3 regions of the Vreelandella titanicae genome follow, and region 2 is predicted to be linked to each of the others. Evidence: predicted binding sites of a transcription regulator. Region 2 holds the regulator's gene; each other region holds the start of a gene.

The links. Region 2 encodes PhoB, which activates phosphate uptake and scavenging genes when phosphate is short. Its sites were predicted from a motif close to TGTCATANNNNTGTCANA; they were not measured.
Positions count from the first base shown of each region.
Region 1: the regulator PhoB is predicted to act here: its motif matches at 1,590-1,607, upstream of phnD (phosphate/phosphite/phosphonate ABC transporter substrate-binding protein).
Region 3: the regulator PhoB is predicted to act here: its motif matches at 2,135-2,152, upstream of HZS52_RS05930 (esterase-like activity of phytase family protein).

Region 1 covers NZ_CP059082.1:605,943-610,511, reverse strand. Annotated here, with positions in the region: gene HZS52_RS02905 (EAL domain-containing protein) at 1-1,527, shown strand, start outside; gene phnD (phosphate/phosphite/phosphonate ABC transporter substrate-binding protein) at 1,642-2,607, shown strand; gene phnC (phosphonate ABC transporter ATP-binding protein) at 2,685-3,545, shown strand; gene phnE (phosphonate ABC transporter, permease protein PhnE) at 3,542-4,360, shown strand; gene phnE (phosphonate ABC transporter, permease protein PhnE) at 4,422-4,569, shown strand, end outside.
Region 2 covers NZ_CP059082.1:1,048,514-1,053,082, reverse strand. Annotated here, with positions in the region: gene HZS52_RS04975 (hypothetical protein) at 45-359, opposite strand; gene phoR (phosphate regulon sensor histidine kinase PhoR) at 671-1,957, opposite strand; gene phoB (phosphate regulon transcriptional regulator PhoB) at 1,960-2,649, opposite strand; gene ubiA (4-hydroxybenzoate octaprenyltransferase) at 2,790-3,680, opposite strand; gene HZS52_RS04955 (chorismate--pyruvate lyase family protein) at 3,716-4,291, opposite strand; gene HZS52_RS04950 (NAD(P)/FAD-dependent oxidoreductase) at 4,429-4,569, shown strand, end outside.
Region 3 covers NZ_CP059082.1:1,257,390-1,261,958, forward strand. Annotated here, with positions in the region: gene wrbA (NAD(P)H:quinone oxidoreductase) at 1-29, shown strand, start outside; gene HZS52_RS05925 (DsbA family oxidoreductase) at 45-680, shown strand; gene HZS52_RS05930 (esterase-like activity of phytase family protein) at 758-2,068, opposite strand; gene HZS52_RS05935 (NADPH-dependent FMN reductase) at 2,288-2,866, shown strand; gene HZS52_RS05940 (HigA family addiction module antitoxin) at 2,977-3,237, opposite strand; gene HZS52_RS05945 (YifB family Mg chelatase-like AAA ATPase) at 3,280-4,569, opposite strand, start outside.

The sequences.
Region 1 (4,569 bases), 440 kb from region 2:
CGCTTTGCAGAGCTCGATCTGCCGGGCCTGCTGTTTCTTAACGTTATGCCGTTGACGATCGTAGAGCGTGATTTTCGCGAAGGCTTAACGCTTGGCTTTATTCGTGACAGCGGCTTGCCCCCAGAGCGGGTGGTGATCGAGCTCACTGAACACGTGCCAATCCACGACTACGAGCTAATGCGCCAAGCGGTGGATCACTACCGCACCATGGGCTTCCAGGTGGCGCTGGATGACCTCGGTGCAGGTCACTCAAGCCTGCGCCACTGGTCGGAGCTGCGCCCGGATTTCGTTAAACTCGACCGACACTTTATCTCCGGCATTGACCAGGATCCTGCCAAGCGAGAGTTCCTGCGTTCGATTCTCGATGTGGCGCGTAGCCTGGACTGCCAAGTGATCGCCGAAGGGGTGGAGACCGCTGCTGAGCATCTTTGCTTGTGGGAACTCGACCGTGGGCTCGCACTACTACAAGGCTTCTATTTCGCCCGACCCAACCAGCAGCCGCCTTTAGAACTCAATATGGTGCTGCCAGCGAGCACCCAATTAAAAAGTCCAGCGGGTCGCACCACGCGCTCGATTTTACGGGCTACCGATGCCATAACTACGGATTGCGCAGTGCCGTATATCTCCGAGCGATTTCGCCAACAACCCAGTTTGCGCTGTGTGGCCGTGCTGGAGAATGGTAAGCCCGTGGCTGTGGTGCGACGCAACTCGTTTTTAACTCTATTTACCAACCCCTATAGCCATTCGCTTTATGCCAAGCGCCGTGTGCTGGACGTTGCTGATGCACGCATGCTGGTGGCCGAAGCGGATACTCCGCTTGAGATTTTGAGTCAGAAGTTGACCGACAGCCGGGATATTGAGCAAGAGGACTTTGTCATCGTTAACGCTAACGGTGACTACCTGGGGATGGGCAATATCGTTGACCTTTTGCGTGAGATTACCGCGATTCAGGTGCGCCAAGCGCGGCATGCCAACCCGCTCACCGGCCTGCCGGGTAATATCCTGATCAATGAAACCCTGGCGGCTTATTTGGCCTCCGGGCATGGGTTTGCTGCGGCCTATGTTGACTTGGATAACTTTAAAGCCTTTAACGATGCCTATGGCTACGCCCGAGGTGACCACATCATCATTTCGCTATCGCGGCTGCTGCAAGCACAGGTAGAGAATGCCGGGGGCTTTATTGGCCATATTGGCGGCGATGATTTTATGATGTTGCTGCCGCTTGAGTACTGGGAAAGTGTTTGTCAGCAAATTCTACACTCATTCGAGGTGATGGCTCCGGGCTTCTATGAAGAGGCTGACCGCCTTCAGGGCGGGATTCACATCGAAAACCGTCAAAATAGAATGACGTTTTTTCCCTTTGTGAGCGTCTCGATTGCGGTAAAACCCATCCATGATACGACTACCTGCCAATCGCTGGATATCGCAGGCGAGCTTTCTGAGCTGAAGCACCAGGCGAAAAAAATTCCCGGTAACAGCCTGTTTGTAGAGCGCCGCGGTCACGAGGCTTTTCAAGCTGTAGATTAACTGTCCTTCGCCAAAACGTCACGAAGTGGTCATATAAGTGCCCCATTTTTGTCATCTGGAGTCGTCAGGATGTTGTCATCTTTTAATAACTCTACAGAACGCTACAGGTGACCCATGCAGACATTATCCCTCTCCCGCACGTTAATCAGTGCCGCCGTTGCCAGTGCCTTCGCCTTGGTCGCAGTGAACGCCTCTGCGGATCTTTCATCGCGCTATGTGGATAACGATGGCGATATGGTTGCCGATGTTCCCAGCGACGAGTCACAGTGGGTGGATCCGGATACCTTGGTGTTTGCTTATACGCCGGTTGAAGATCCTGCGGTTTACGCTGATGTCTGGTCTGGTTTTTTGGATCACCTGAGCGAAGCCACCGGCAAAAAAGTCCAGTTCTTCCCGGTGCAGTCCAATGCTGCCCAGCAGGAAGCGCTGCGCGCTGGCCGTCTCCACGTAGCCGGTTTCAATACCGGTGGCGTACCGGTCGCGGTTAACTGCGGTGGTTTCCGCCCCTTCGCCATGATGGCCGCGGAAGATGGCAGTTTTGGCTATGAAATGGAGATCATTACCTACCCCGGAAGCGGCATTGAAGCCGTTGAAGACTTGCAGGGTCGCCAACTAGCGTTTACCTCAGAAACCTCTAACTCTGGCTTCCGCGCCCCCTCGGCGCTGCTGCGCTCTGAGTACGGTATGGAAGCGGGTGAAGATTTTGAGACCGCTTTCTCTGGTTCTCACGACAACTCCATTCTCGGTGTCGTTAACGAAGATTACGACGCGGCGGCGATTGCTAACTCCGTAGGCAAGCGGATGATTTCCCGCGGTGTAGTGAACGAAGGTGATTACGACATTATCTACACCTCACAAACCTTCCCCACCACCGCTTACGGGCTGGCGAATAACCTGAACCCGGAACTTGCCGAGAAGATTCAGGATGCGTTCTTCAGCTACGACTGGGAAGGCACGGCCCTCGAGTCAGAATTCGCCAACTCCGGCGAAGCGCAGTTTATTCCGATTACTTATCAGGATAACTGGGCGGTTATTCGCACTATCGCTGACGCCAACGGCGTGACCTACGACTGCGATTAATCTTTAAGCAGTACCCCAATACGATCGGCCAGGAGGGCAACCTTCTGGCCGAACCGCTATGTAGATGAGGCACTTCCATGTTGACACTCACCGGCGTTGGTAAACGTTACCCTACCGGGGATCGAGCGCTGACGGATATTGAACTCACGCTGCCCAAAGGCCAAGTGATGGCGCTGATTGGACCATCTGGCGCGGGTAAAAGCACACTGATTCGCTGTGTGAACCGGTTGGTTGAGCCTACTCAGGGCAGCATTCGCCTGGACGGCACGGAACTGACGAAGCTCTCGGGACATAAGCTGCGTCATGCCCGCCGCTCCATGGGAATGATTTTTCAAGAGTATGCGTTAGTAGACCGCCTAACCGTGATGGAAAACGTGCTTTCAGGTCAGCTCGGTTACGTGGGCTTTTGGCGCAGCTTCCTGCGCCGCTACCCGCAGGAGGCTGTGATTGAAGCCTTCCGTCTATTGGAGCGAGTGGGGTTGCCGCATGCCATCGATAAACGTGCCGATGCCCTGTCTGGCGGCCAGCGCCAGCGGGTGGGTATCGCCAGGGCGCTCCTGCAAAGTCCTAAGCTGTTGCTGGTGGATGAACCCACCGCCAGCCTTGACCCAAAAACTTCGCGCCAAATCATGCGTTTGATTCGTGAGCTGTGCGCAGAGCGCGAACTGGCGGCGATCATCAATATTCACGACGTAGCGCTGGCCCAGCAATTTGCTGACCGCATTGTCGGCCTGCGGGCGGGTGAAATCGTCTTCGATGGCCTTCCCAGCGACCTCACCAGCGAGATCCTCACCACGATTTACGGTGAAGAGGACTGGGACACCACGCCTGAACCAATGGACGATGAAGTCAGCGGCGATGAGGCGACTAACACTGCTCCGATTAATCCTCCCTACGCGCGGGTGATGTCGTCAATCGAAGCGGGGGCAGCACGATGAGCGAGCATGCACGCCAGCAGGCGGCGCAGCACGGTCAGTGGCGGCGACTACCGCTAATTGACAGTCCCCGCTTGCGCTGGGGACTCGCCATTGGAGCAGTGGTGTATCTGTCTTTAGCGCTTGCCTCGGTTGAGGTGAACTGGGAGCGGGTGGCGGAAGGCGCAGGCCGTGCGGTTAATTTTTTAGGCGCCTTTATGCAGCCCGACTTTGTCAGCCGCTACGACGATATCGTCGCGGGATTGCTGGAAAGTTTGACCATGACGCTCACCTCCACGGTACTGGGTGTGCTGCTGGCGATCCCCGTGGGTTTAGGGGCAGCGCGTAACATTTCACCACTGCCGATCTACTTTGTGTGCCGCGCGATTATCGCCGTTTCGCGCACGTTCCAGGAGATCATCATCGCGATTCTGTTTGTGGTGATGTTCGGCTTCGGGCCCTTTGCGGGCATGATTACTCTGGCCTTCGCGACGATTGGCTTTATGGCCAAGCTACTGGCGGAAGATATTGAAGATTTGGATTGGCGGCAGGTAGAAGCGGTACGCGCCACGGGCGCCAGTTGGTGGCAAACCATGAACCACGCCGTGCAGCCCCAGGTCATGCCGCGTTTGATCGGGCTCTCCATGTACCGTTTGGATATCAACTTCCGTGAGTCCTCGGTGATTGGCATTGTCGGCGCAGGCGGTATTGGCGCCACGCTGAATACCTCGCTGAGCCGCTATGAGTACGACACCTCCGCGGCGATTCTGCTGATTATCATCGCCATCGTGCTGCTGTGCGAGTACAGCTCAAGCCATGTCCGCCGCTGGACTCAGTAAACGCTGATTCAGTAACTGCTGGATCCGTAAGTTCTGGCCCCTTAATTTGTCGAGAGTTTAAATGCCTGTTTCCACTACACCCCAGGGTCAGCCGGTTTGGCGGCGGCGCACCACCCGCGCTCAATGGTTGCAGTACCTGGCTTGGCTGGCGGGTGTCAGCCTATTTCTGCTCTGCTGGAAGATGATTTCCGACAACACCATGTGGGTGT
Region 2 (4,569 bases):
TTCTCTGAAAAAGCTTTTAATGATATCTAAAAGGTCATTGATAATTAGCTACCGCCATTTTCTTCTACAAGCTCATCCTTGTCATACTCAGCATCGTCTGAGTGACTGCTTGATTGCGGATCCATGTCGCTGGCACCATCACCTTCGTCATGGGTTAAATCGTCAGTCATGTCTGTTGTATCACTGCCAGTTGAACTACCGGTACCTTGGGAATCCATCGGTTGCTCGTCAGCGGTAATACCTTGGTTTTCGTCAATCGCCGAATTTTCATCGGTTTGTGCAAAAGCTAATGGGCTTGCCATCAGACCAAAAGATACACCTAAAATGCCAGCTTTCTTGAGAAAATCCTTGGACGTCATATCCTACCTCCGATCGCTGTTTAGTACCGCTTAATGAAGAAAGAAAGGCTTACTGAGAAGCCAGCAATTCCTGCGGTCATCTTCCTTCAATCTGTACTCTGCAGAAGGCATGCCAAAAAACTTAAGCATATAAATAAAAACAACAAAATCAGTCTCTTAATTAAAAATAAGTTATGCCAAAAAGGCATCGACTGAGTCACGACACAACGCTTTAAGCTGTGTAAAAATGGCACATGGGTAAAGCTTTACCAACCTTGCATGCCAATATTGCACATTGCTACAAATATTATGCGATGGGATGACTTGCTAAATTAAACAAGACGCGAGGGGGGGAAGGCGCAGCGAAACAACGCACCCTTGCCGGGAAGGGACTCAATTTGTAGTTGCGCATCGTGGCGCAACAGCACGTGCTTAACGATCGCCAAGCCTAAACCTGTGCCGCCAGTCGCAGTGCTGCGCCCCTTATCAACACGGTAAAAGCGTTCTGTTAGTCGGGGAATATGAACGGGATCAATCCCTTCACCGTTATCTTCCACATCGATATAGCCGCCACCAGTAGCACTAGCTTTCCAGCGCAGGGTGATTTGGCTGCCAGCAGGCGTGTAGCGAACCGCATTAAAGGCAAGGTTAGAGACGGCGCTGCGAATCTCCTGTTCACTGCCTAACAGTCGGGCATCGCTCTCAAGGGCGACGGTGATGGTATGACGTTGATGCGATAGGGCCAGCGCATCATCACAAACGCTTTGCAGTAAAGGCTCGAGTGACAGTGGATGATGATCTTGGCCGCCCTGGTCAATTTCCAAACGCGAGAGCAGCAATAAATCGTTGACCAGATTCTGCATCCGCTGGGTCTGTTCCTGCATTTGCTGAATACTACGTCCCAAGCGCGGCGGAAGCTGGTCGGAGATATCACTGTAGGTTTCCAAATAGCCGGAGAGAACGGTCAGCGGCGTACGTAACTCATGGGAAACGTTGGCGACAAAGTCGCGCCGCATCTGCTCAAGACGATGCAAGCGGGTGATATCGCGAGCCATCACTAAGCGTTCGTCGTCACCGTAGAGGGTAATTTGATACTGCAGGATTCGCCGTTCATCAATCGGTGAGGTGAGCGTTAACGGCTCACTGTAGTTACGCGAATTAAAATAGCTGATAAAGCCCGGGTCGCGCAGCAGGTTGGTAATGTGTTGACCACGATCATGGGCGGTTTGTAGCCCCAGCATGGCGGTGGCGGCGCTGTTCCACCACTCCAAATCACCGTGGCGATCAAGCATGACCACGCTATCACGCATTGCTTCAGACGACTCTTGAATACGTGCCAAAGTAGCCCGCAGACGGCTTTGGGTGATGCGCTGACTTTTTTGATAGCGGTATAAACGATCGAATAGCTCGCCCCACATCCCGCGAGCGGCAGGCGGTTCATCGTTAGGGTGGAGGGTGAGCCACAAATAGAGTTCGCGTAACTGTCGTAAGTGGTAAAACAAGCATCCCGCAAGCCCTGCTGCAAGCCCCAGCCCAGCCGAGCCCAACAGCCAGCCCAAGCAAGTGCCCAGCGTGGCCAGCCACGCTATTCGCCACAGCTCACGACTCCATAAACGCACATTTACACCCGTGCAGAGAAACGGTAACCGGTACCCCGAACCGTTTGGATCAGGTTTTGATGCACGTCGCCCAGCGCTTTACGCAAGCGGCGGATATGCACATCGACCGTGCGCTCTTCAACGTAAACATTGCCGCCCCACACTTGGTCAAGCAGCTGGCTACGTGTGTAAGCGCGCTCTTGGTGAGTCATAAAAAACTGCAGCAAACGGTACTCGGTGGGGCCCATTTCCAGCGCTTTGCCGTGGGCACTTACCCGGTGGCTCACCGGATCAAGCAGCAGGCCGTTAATCTCAATCGGGTCTTCAACGCCACGTGGCGTCGCACGGCGCAGCACCGCTTTTAGCCGTGCCACCAATTCCCGGGGTGAAAAAGGCTTGGTGATATAGTCATCGGCACCGGCTTCAAGCCCTTGAATTTTATTATCCTCTTCGCCTTTCGCGGTGAGCATAATAATCGGGATTTCAGCGGTGGTTTCTTCACGCTTTAGGCGTCTCGCCAGCTCAATACCGCTAGTGCCGGGCATCATCCAGTCCAGCAGCAGTAAATCGGGTTGGTGGTCGACCACCATGGCATGGGCATCCTGGGCGTTATCCGCTTCGAGCACGCGATAGTCAGCCATTTCCAGCGCTACCGCGATCATCTCGCGAATCGACGCCTCATCATCGACAATCAGAACGGTCTTGGCGGTCATACCAGAGCCTCACGGTGTTCAAAGAAACTAGTTCAAAGAAAAACAGTTCAAAGAAAAACAGTTCAAAGAAAAACAGATCAATGACATGTCAGTGACGATAACACCATGACTTGATGACAATTACATGACAATCGCCTCGATCAGCCAGCCGCAGGCCACCAACTTAGCGCGATACCGGCAAAAATCAGCAGTCCCGACCAGTGATTATTGAGAAACGCCTGGAAGCAGGCATCCCGCTCCTGGTCGCGAATTAAGCGCTGCTGATGCAGAAAAGTCGCTGCCATTGCCGCTAGCCCTAACCAGAAGAAACCACCTAAACCAACCCACCAGCCTACCCAAGCCAGCAACCCCAGGGTGGCTAGCTGGAGTAAGCCGATAATCAAACGATCCGCATTTCCAAACAGCACGGCCGTCGATTTAATGCCAATTTTTAAATCGTCGTCGCGATCGACCATGGCGTACTGGGTATCGTAGGCCACTGTCCAGCACACATTAGCGCAGAATAGCAGCCATGCTTCCAGCGGCACGTGGCCGAGCACGGCGCCAAAAGCCATCGGAATTGCCCAGGAAAAAGCCGCGCCCAGCACCACCTGAGGAAAGTGGGTATAGCGCTTCATAAACGGATAAATAATCGCCAGCAGCACCCCGCCCAGCGAGAGCAGCACCGTAAACCAGTTGGTCAGTAATACCAGAATAAACGCAGCGGCCACCAGGGCGATAAACAGCAGTTGAGCTTCGGTTTCGCTGATACGGCCCGTCGCTAGCGGACGTTGTTTTGTGCGTTTCACATGCCCATCGAAGTGGCGATCCGCATAGTCATTGACCACGCAGCCCGCAGCGCGCATCACATAAACGCCGGCCACAAAAATCAGCAGCACATTTCGCCCTGGTACACCTTCCGCAGCCACCCATAATGCCCACAGCGTCGGCCACATCAAAAGCCATGTGCCTATCGGCCGATTCAAGCGCATCAGCTGTAAAAAATCTGCCACGCGAGCCCATCCCTTCGGCCGCAACAGTGAACGATCCATGCTTACCTCACGAAGAATAAGATGCAGGCGCTAGCCTAGCGCGAAGGCAGGCCAAGATCATCCGCCATCGCCGTCAAAAAATACTCTTGCACTAATAACGACAGACTGCCGTGCTTACAGCCGTGATAAAAAACAGAGCGCCTTCCCCAGGCACAGCCTTCCTGTATGCCGTTGACGCTAGCAAACTGGGGGGAATGCGTCGTTACTTCCAATGGCCCACGCACTAAACCCGGCTGGCGAAATAGCCAACTACCTAGCGAGCGCTCGCCCAGGCACTCTAGCCGTTGGCCCTTTACCTGTGAGAGCGGGGCGACCGAGCGCGCCACCACCCATGGCGTTCCATCTAAGCACAGCGCCACTTCCCGCAGCCAGGCGTAACGCTTGGCACCAATGCCCAGCGCCTGAGCCTCATCCTGGCGCGGCCAACCAACCCCCTGGCGCAACAGTCGTACTCGAAACGGCTTCTCGCCACCTGCGACCATTAAGTGGGCGGTTAACGAGTCGGTGGAGGCAACCCACTGCCACCAGGAAGCACTCATCGCCGGGCGCGCCGCATCAATCGGGCGCCAGCGGGAAAATAGAGGAGTTTGCCGAAAAGCAGCAGCCGTCACCGAGTTCTCCAGGGCAATTAACGGGTTGGCTAGTGTAACATGAGCACTGAAAGGCTTTTGTTTCAGCGACTTTTTTAACGACTCGGTTTAGCGCTTCTTTTTTCGCAACCTTATTTAGCAACTTTTTTGGTGTCTGCATGCCCGCCACCCAAACACAGAAAACCTCTTCGCACTCTGCGCTGGTGATTATTGGCACTGGAATGGCAGGGGTTGGCCTTGCCCGGGCGTTGCGCCGATTGGGCGACCAACGCTCAATCACGCTGGTGAGCGCCGACAGC
Region 3 (4,569 bases), 210 kb from region 2:
CGCGTTCGCTCAGTTCACACAACGATTAGAGGGGGAGGTGAGACATGCATCCATTAAAGGTGGTGTTTGTGCACGATGTTGTTTGCGGTTGGTGTTACCTTCTCTCTCCCCGGCTGCACTCGCTTGCGAAGCAGTTGAACCTGGATGTGCATCACCAGTGCTTTACGCTTCAAGCAAGTAGAGAAGCCATGCTAGAAGCCTTCGGCTCTATGGGTGATGCCAAAGAAACAATTCTCGGTCATTGGGAAAAATGCGTTGCCGCAGAGGATACCCCGCGTATCAACATTGATGGTATGCGTGCCCAAACCTTCGAGTATCCTCACGGGATGCCTGGCGCGCTGGCGTGTAAGGCGGCTGAAATGCAGGCAGGTCAACAAGGGCACTGGCGTATGTTTGATCGTGTTCAGTACGCGCACCTGACGGAGAGCCGCAATATCGGTGATAGCCAGGTGCTGCGATCACTGGCTGAAGAAATCGGGCTCGACATGGTTCGTTATGATCTAGACGTGCTCTCGGAAACAACTCAGCAGGCGGTGGAAAAGGATCACCACCTCGCGTCCAAGTTGGGAGTTCAGTCGGTGCCGACATTGATTGTTGAAGACAGATGGCTGATTAATGGTGCGCAACCGATAGAAAGCCTGCGTCTCCAGTTACAGGAAGTCCGCCAGCATATTGGCTGAATTTGTCGAGAGATTGCTGACGTTTTAACGTGAGGCTAGGGTCATAATTGAGCGCCCCGGCCCCACGCTTGCTCACATTACTGGGCGTTCAGGAAGTCCTCTACATCGAGCAGTATTAGCTCATTATCATCGGCGCGGCCTTGCTGGCGGCCAATCGAGAAAGGGTAGTTGTTGTCATTGGCGACCACGATGGTGCTCTCATCGACACGATCCACGTTCTCAATGGTCACAAAGGGAAAGTTAAAGGTGCCGTTGATCGTGCCGCGCGGTGCAAGGCCCTCTGGATCCTGGATGTCCATCAAGTCGATATAGGCGATTTTCTCAAGCACACCCTGCTCGTCCGTACGTTCGAGATCGACGAGATAGATGCGTTTGAACTCGGCAGGGTTGTCTGCCCACTCTTCTCGCGGGTCGCCCTGGCGGCTATCACGCTCGATGATCAAGCCGCGAGTTCCGCCAATGAGGTTGAAATCGCCGATGGCGTGATCCGCTGATTCCAAGGGGTAGTAGCGGGTTGTGTCGCCCCATTCGCCGGTTTTAGTGTTGAGCTCGAACATTCTTAATACGGGGGTGCCATCAATCGTTTCCGGGGCGTTGGCGTTGCTATCCCAGATGGGCTTTTCCAGTAAGGGGTAGAGGGTTGTTTGGTCTTCGGAGAGCGCCATGCCCTCATAACCACCGGAGCGAAACACCCTCACATCATCAGCGAGAGGCGCGCCAGGGTTCGGGGTGAGGGCAAAGGCATTGTCGGGGGAGCGCATCAGCGTCCCACCAGGATTGGTGGCCAGCACTTGCAGAACTTCGCCCTGATTATCCACCTGGATAATCCACGGGCCAAACTCATCGCCAATCCAGTAGCTATCGCCCACCGGCTGTATCGATTCAATATCGAAATCAGCCCCGGTTAAAAAACGACCAGGAGTGGCTTCATTCATAATCGGGAAGGGCACTTTGCGGTTTGGATCCGAGAGTTGAACGGTTTCCTCGATGATGACACGCCCAGTGTCCCAGTCGGTCTTTATGATGTTAAACATCAGAATGACGTCGGAGGAGTTCGCCTTGGAGCCAAAGCCGTTATCGGTCAACACCAGGAAACGGTCATTGCCAAGTGAGCGAATACCTGAAAAACCCTGCAGGGGCTGGCTGGGGAAGGGTAGCGCTAAGCCGGTGGCTTGCATGTTCGTATACAACTGCTCAACGCGGCCCTCTTGGCCAGTAAAACGGCCTGAGACGTTATAGTGCTCAGCGGCACCGGAAGGAGCTGCCACAAAGGTGCTGCCGGGTAGCTGGGCATGGCCGGACAATGTGGCGGGAAAACTCTGCTGGGCGTGTGCCGCACTGGTAAACGCAAAGGCGAGTAGAGCAGTCGCTAGTAACGGCTTTGTCATCACTATTTCACCATTTCGGAGGAAAAATTAGAGCAGGTGCAGCTTTTGCTAATTTTCATCCGTAATAGTGATAGTTGAATGACAAAGTGCAGACGTTTTAATGGCAGCAGGGTTTCACGTCGAGTCTGGCCCTGAGTCGTAAAATACGTCTTGCTCAACAGGCGTAAATATTAATAAATGGTGTGGCTTTCAAATACATTATTCAAAGAGGAAATGGCAATGGGATCATCGGTCAAAAAGGTACTGGTCTTTGCAGGCAGTGCCCGAGAAGCGTCACTGAACAAGCAGCTAGCCAAGCTGGCCGCCAAGCGTATTGAGGCGCTTGGCGGGGAAGCAACCTTTATCGATTTAAAAGATTATCCCTGCCCACTGTTTGATGAAGATATTGAAGCCCGGGGCGTGCCGGAGAATGTGCTCAAGCTGCGTGAGATTCTGGCGGATCACCAAGCAGTGATGATCGCTTCGCCAGAGTACAACGGCTTTATCACGCCGCTGCTGAAAAACACACTGGACTGGCTGTCACGACCTTATCAGGATACGCCGGGGCTCAAGTTATTTGCCGGTAAGTGGGCAGCGCTGGTGGCGGCTTCCCCTGGTGGGCTAGGTGGCATCCGTGCGCTACCGCTTGGTCAGCAACTGTTAGCCAATCTGGGGTTGGTCGTGCTGCCACAGCCATTGTCGCTGGCGAAAGCGGGCAGCGCTTTCAATGATAGTGGCGCGTTACACGATGAAACCACGGGGCAGAAGCTGGATGCGCTGTGTCAGCGCCTAGTGGACTCACTGGCCGCCACCCACTAACCGTCCGGCTTTCGGGGGCTTACGCCCCCCTTTAGCATCCGATCCAACTGGCGGTATCCAATGGCCTCAATGTAAGTACGGGTGTTTGAGTCTTTAAATGAGAGAGCTGGTCATGCCACTTGGTGACGGCGGGCTTCTTCCAGGTCGTAGGCGTTCTGCAAACGAAGCCAGTAACCTTCGCTCGTGCCGAAGACCTTGGCTAGACGTAAGTCAGTATCTGCCGTAATCGCTCGGCGGCCCAAGGTGATTTCACCAATGCGGGTCGCTGGGACGCCTATCTGCTTAGCCAGCGCATTTTTACTCAGCGCCATTGGCTGCATGAAATCTTCGTACAAAATTTCACCGGGATGGATATTAGGAAGTTTTGCCATTTTGTCACCTCCCTTTATGAGTGGTAATCGACTATTTCAATGCTAAGTCCCTTTTAGCATCCGATCCAGCTGTCGGTATCCAATGGCCTCAATTAGATGTGGCTGGGTGGGCTTGGGTTCGCCCTGAAGGTCGGCAAGGGTCAGTGCTACACGCAGTACGCGGTGGTAGGCGCGGGCAGAGAGCTTGAGCTTTTCCAGCACACCCGCGAGCCAGGCGCGCTCTTCATCGTTAAGCGCGCAGGCGGCTTCCAGGGCTTTGCCGCTTAGCTGGCTGTTTAGCGCGCCGCGGGCCATTTGGCGTTCTCGGGCGGCCATCACCCGCTCGCGCACGGCTTCTGACGACTCGCCTTGGGTTTGTGCGGTGAGCTGCTCTGGCGGCAGCGCGGGCACTTCCACTTGCAGATCGATACGGTCTAGCAATGGCCCGGAAAGCCGTGCTTGATAACGCTGGATTTGGCTGGCGGTACACTGACAGCGCTGGCGTGGGTCGCCCAAGTGGCCGCAGGGGCAGGGATTCATTGCGGCTACTAACTGAAATTGAGCAGGGTAGCGACGTTCATGACTGGCGCGGGCGAGATGAATCTCGCCGGTTTCCAGCGGTTGCCGAAGTACCTCTAGCACATGGCGGGAAAACTCCGGCAGCTCATCCAAGAACAGCACGCCGTGGTGGGCCAGCGAAATCTCACCGGGTTTGGGTTTTGAGCCGCCACCTACCAGCGCCGCAGCGCTGGCACTGTGATGGGGCTGTCGAAATGGCCTTTTTCCCCAGTCCGCTTCCAGCGGTAACCCGCAAACCGAACGCACGGCGGCGACTGCCAGAGCATCCTCCTCAGAAAGCGGCGGCAGAATGCCCGGCAGGCGACTGGCCAGCATGGTTTTGCCGGTGCCGGGTGGGCCTGCAAACAACAGGTTATGGCCCCCGGCCGCCGCGACTTCCAGCGCCCGGCGAGCCTGCTGCTGGCCGCGCACATCGGCGAGATCATCCACTGGGGTGGTTGTTTTCACCGAAGCGCTGAGCTTGTGCGGGGGTATCTTCTCTTGAGCGAGTAAGTGCGCCACTACCTGCCAGAGAGTATCGGCAGGCAGCACCGGCAAATCGCCTGCTAGGGCGGCTTCATCGGCGCAGTCGCGGGGAATGATCAGCGCTTTCTTTGCCCGCCGGGTGGCCAGAGCAAAGGGCAGTATTCCCGGCACCGCGCGCAGCTTGCCATCCAGGGCCAGCTCACCAGCGCACTCCATACCTTCCAGCGCTTCCACGGGAATTTGCCCGGAGGCGGCGAGGATACCTAGGGCAATGGGCAGATCAAAACGGCCACCCTCCTTAGGTAGATC